DNA from 2 places in the Paenibacillus sp. EB106-05-06-XG162 genome. Region 1 is predicted to be linked to the other one. Evidence: predicted binding sites of a transcription regulator. Region 1 holds the regulator's gene; the other holds the start of a gene.
The links. Region 1 encodes CtsR, which represses protease genes until heat stress. Its sites were predicted from a motif close to ATGGTCAATAAAGGTCAAACA; they were not measured.
Positions count from the first base shown of each region.

Region 2: a site for CtsR is predicted at 1,198-1,218, ahead of clpP (ATP-dependent Clp endopeptidase proteolytic subunit ClpP). Genes of this name have one in related genera too.

Region 1 is NZ_JBYTDT010000026.1:57,712-60,186, forward strand. Features, by position in the region: gene mcsB (protein-arginine kinase McsB) at 1-872, opposite strand, end outside; gene mcsA (protein-arginine kinase activator protein McsA) at 902-1,423, opposite strand; gene AC3WU2_RS29510 (CtsR family transcriptional regulator) at 1,451-1,918, opposite strand.
Region 2 is NZ_JBYTDT010000008.1:31,415-33,889, forward strand. Features, by position in the region: gene AC3WU2_RS17615 (PdaC/SigV domain-containing protein) at 1-477, shown strand, start outside; gene clpP (ATP-dependent Clp endopeptidase proteolytic subunit ClpP) at 554-1,135, opposite strand; tRNA gene AC3WU2_RS17625 (tRNA-Arg) at 1,265-1,339, opposite strand; gene AC3WU2_RS17630 (sugar-binding transcriptional regulator) at 1,610-2,475, shown strand, end outside.

The DNA of each region.
Region 1 (2,475 bases):
TGCGATGCCTCTTTCGAATCCATCACTTCCGCATGCGTTAGGATGCCGAAGGATCTCCGGATACGGTCTTTAATGCGAATCGGGGATTCAAGCATAATCTTCTCCCGCGCCGCTTTCTCATGTTCAATGATTTGTCTTGCCACACTATGCAAATTATCGATGATTTCCTTCTCGGATTGACCCAAGGTGATCTGATTCGATATCTGGAACAAGTTCCCGATCGATTCACTACCTTCACCATAGATACCTCGAACGGCTAGACCTACCTGTGTAATTGCCGGCAGCAATCGATTCATTTGTTGCGTTAAGACGAGAGCAGGCAGATGAATCATCACCGATGCCCGAATTCCAGTACCTACATTTGTAGGACAGCTGGTCAAATATCCGCGTGCCTCATCAAATGCATAATCTACTTGTTCTTCAAAAACATCGTCAATCCTGCTAGCGAGGTCCCAAGCTTCTTCTAATTGAAAGCCAGGGTAAAGACATTGTATACGAAGATGATCTTCTTCATTTATCATAATGCTAGCTGCTTCATTATCGCTAATAATAACAGCCCCATTACGGGATTCATTCGCCAAATTCGGACTAATCAGATGTTTCTCAACCAATACACGTTTATCGAGCTCACTCATATCGGCTAATAATACTTCGGAGAAGTTACCGATTTCCTTCATTCCTTTGACCTGCACCACTTGGCTTAATCGTTCCAGAATTTCTTTGGACTGCTGATTTGTTGCCAGCATCGGGAATGGAAGGTTATCCAAGTTACGCGCAATCCGAACGCGGCTGCTAATAACGATGTCTGAGTCTGGGCCTCTCCCACGCATCCATTCGCTTAATGCCTTCTCTGTGAATTTATGAGCTTCCATCCAACATCCCTCCACTGCACTATGACATGTTATCCTGCAGATATTCGTTTTTCCAGCTCCCGTATTTGATCACGGATTTGAGCAGCATCTTCAAACTCTTCGTGAATGATGCGGTATTGCAACTGCTTCTTTAATTCCTCAAGCTCTCGTTTGTTTTGAATTGAGCCTCCGCGACGTTTAGGAATTTTGCCGATGTGTTTGGTATTGCCGTGAACTCTTTTGAATAACGGGTCGAGACGATCCTCAAAATGCTTATAACATGAACTACATCCGAATCGTCCTATCTTGCTGAATTGTGAATAAGTTAATCCACATTCATCACAACGAATCGTCTGTGCTTTGGTACTCGTTGAACTGCCTTTACCTGTCGGATCAAAATCGAGCAATCCCGATAATAAGCTATGAATAGAGAACCCATTCGCTGTTCCCGGAATCAATTCGCCTTTCTCACGGGCACAAGATTCACAAATATGAAATTCCGTTTTCTCACCATTCACGATTTTCGTGAAATGCAATGTCGCAGGCTTCTTACCGCATTCTTGACAGACCATGTAAAGGACCTCCTTCGATCTAACTTACTACTTCTTATGCATCAGCAAAGATAACAGCATCGCGCGAAGCAGGCTCGCCCTGAGTTCGTCACGGAGCGGAAGCTTGATCACGAGCACATCGCGATTTACTGCAGCACGAAGCAGATTCGCTTCACGCCTTGTAATCATACGGGCTTCTTCTAATTGATAGATCAGCCCCTCCGCGGCCCCTTGTTCGATGCGGTCACCGATGGTGTGCCGTAGATGCTCTTGAATCGCCTGTTCCGCAGGCAATTGAATTCGTTGAATCCGTATATACCCGCCGCCTCCGCGTTTACTCTCTACAACATATCCCTTTTCGAGGGTGAATCGCGTGCTGATCACATAATTGATCTGTGACGGGACACATGAGAATTGATCGGCTAATTCATTGCGTTGAATTTCAATCATACTGCCCGGACTCTCATGCAGAATACTCTTCAGATATTGTTCTATAATATCAGAGATATTACGCATTGATTCATCCTCCATGGTGAAATGTAAAGGTCAAAACATTGACGTTTAGTTGACCTTGACTTTCTTTGACTTTATAAACATGATATCACTTTTCCCACACACTTTCAACATCTCTTCCCTCTTATTATTGTTGCATTTCTTATAAGAAATATACCCTTTACGCTTACCTTTGACATAATATATCATTCCATACCTCATCTGTACCTTGTTTTCAATTCAAATCCTTGGGATTTTCGTCATCCTATCAAAGCTGGGGATAATTTTGTTTTTAAAATAAAGTTATACATAAAGTTGAGTATGATTTGTTAATCATGTGGATGAGTTTGTGGATGGTGTGTATGATTCCGTGGATGATCCTGTTGAAAATATGTATATTATGTCGATCAAGCATTAATTAACATCTATCCACACTGTGGATAAATACTTTCGCATATTTTTGGATCACTAAGCTGTTGATAATGGCTACACTAATTAGAAGTTATCAACATAAAAAAGACCACCTTCGAGAACTGAATCTCAAAAGTGGTCTTTAGCTGCTTGGCATCGTCCTACTCTCC
Region 2 (2,475 bases), on a different contig from region 1:
GAAGCGAAGAAGTATGTCGACACGGCCAAAGAGAGCTCGAAGGGGGCCTACGAAGAACTTGGGTTCAAATATGAATACACGTCGAATTATGACATCAAATATAATTCGAACCAAGTGATCAGCCTCTTATTCTCGAGTAATGAATATACAGGCGGCGCGCATGGCATGCCAGAGCAATGGTCTTATACCATCAATATTGATACTGGCGTCGTCTATACGCTGAATGATCTGTTCAAGCTTGTTCCGGAATACAAGCAAGTCATCAATGAAAAGATCAAAAAAGAGATTGCACCTATGTTGATGTACGATGCCAAATTCCAGAGCATTAACGAAGATACAACTTTCTATGTGAAAGACGAGGGTGTTGTGGTTTATTTCGGGGTGTATGAATATACGCCTTACGCAGCGGGATTCCCTGAATTCTATATTCCATTCCGTTCCGTATCACCGAGCTTTGAAGGTAAGCTGCCTTTCTAGAAGCTCTCGTGTGGTAGCTCATACAATAAAACCCCCATGCATTGGATGCATGGGGGTTTGTCGTCTTGCGTATAACTTACAGCTTCTCAAGAACCTTGTCGACCAATCCGTATTCCGCAGCTTCATAAGCGCTCATGAAGTAGTCGCGGTCGGTATCCTTCTCGATACGCTCTAGCGGCTGGCCACTGCGATCCGCAAGAATTTTGTTCAGATGATCACGCATCTTGATAATGCGTTTCGCGCGAATTTCAATATCGCTGGCTTGGCCTTCTGCTCCACCTAATGGTTGATGGATCATGACTTCACTGTTCGGCAGTGCGAAGCGTTTGCCCTTCACCCCTGCTGTAAGCAAGAAGGCGCCCATGGAAGCTGCCATACCGACGCAAATCGTCGATACATCTGGTTTAATGAATTGCATTGTATCGTAAATCGCCATACCTGCCGTAATCGATCCGCCCGGGCTATTGATATACAGCGAGATGTCCTTCTCTGGATCTTCTGCTGCAAGGAATAGCATTTGCGCAATAATCGAATTCGCTACCACGTCATTAACGGGTGAGCCTAAGAAAATAATACGATCTTTCAACAGCCTTGAATAAATGTCATATGAACGTTCGCCGCGGTTCGTCTGTTCCACGACCATAGGAATGTAACTCACAGAAAATCCTCCTCTACTCACATCGACTAGCTTTCCACCAAATCATACTCCAAATCAGAACAAAAGTCAAAGATAGTCAAACTGGTGATACAAAAAAATCAGCCGAAGCTGATTCTGTGTGTGTATGTATGGCGCGCCCGCTAGGAATCGAACCTAGATCTCAGGCTCCGGAGGCCTACGTCATATCCATTGGACCACGGGCGCAAAAAGGATAGCAAGGAGAATTATATGCTATAAACCATAGAAATGCAAGTCCTAATCTGATTATCAAGAGAAACTTCTATCGAAATACACCCGAAGATGAGCTACCGAGTTAAAAAGGGCTATTCCACGATGTATAAGTTTCTGTAAACATGTGAATTCTACATGCGGTACACTTGCAAACTGCTCTCGAAAGGGTTAAACTAGAGGTGGGACTAAAAAGGTTTCCGTGGGACGTTTTCGGGCCAACTAAAGTTGCAGGAGTGGAAAGAAATGCGGAAAATATTAGAGATAGAAAAGCAACTTCTGCCTGATCTCATGGAAATACTAAAAAAGAGATATGAAATCCTTCATCAAATCAAGCTGTCTGAGTTAGTCGGGCGCAGGACGCTGGCGACTTCCTTAGAGATGACCGAGCGGGTACTGCGTGCAGAGACAGATTTATTAAAGACACAAGGACTCATTGAAATTGAGAGCGCAGGGATGCGCCTAAGTTCAGCCGGAGAGAAGCTGCTAGAGGACTTAGAATCCATTGTGAAAGAACTGTTCGGTCTAACAAATATGGAGGAGCGAATTCGCAAGTCTTTCGGTCTTCAGCAAGTGCTGATTGTACCGGGTGATTCGGATCGTTCGCCGCTTACGAAGCGAGATCTTGGTCTTGCAGCATGTAAAGTGCTTCGTAAAGTGATGGGTAAAGATGATGTCGTTGCTCTCACTGGCGGTTCCACACTGGCTCAGATGGCAGAACAGATGACTTCAACGACGCCGATGAAATCCAATTGGTTCGTGCCAGCTCGTGGCGGTTTAGGCGAGAGTCTTGATTATCAAGCCAACACCATCGCATCGAAGATGGCAAAACGTGTAGGCGCACAATATCGATTACTGCATGTCCCGGATCTTCTCAGCGAAGAGGCATATCAGTCCTTGATGCAAGAACCGAATATTCTAGAGATTGTGGAGTTCATTCGGAAAGCTCGCATTGTCGTTCATGGGATTGGAGACGCCTTTGTGATGGCCAAACGAAGACGGGTCGATCAACAGATGGTGGATGCCTTAAGGCAGGAGGGTGCTCTAGCGGAAGCTTACGGGTACTATTTTGACCGACAAGGCAATGTGGTTCACAAGATGGTGTCCTTAGG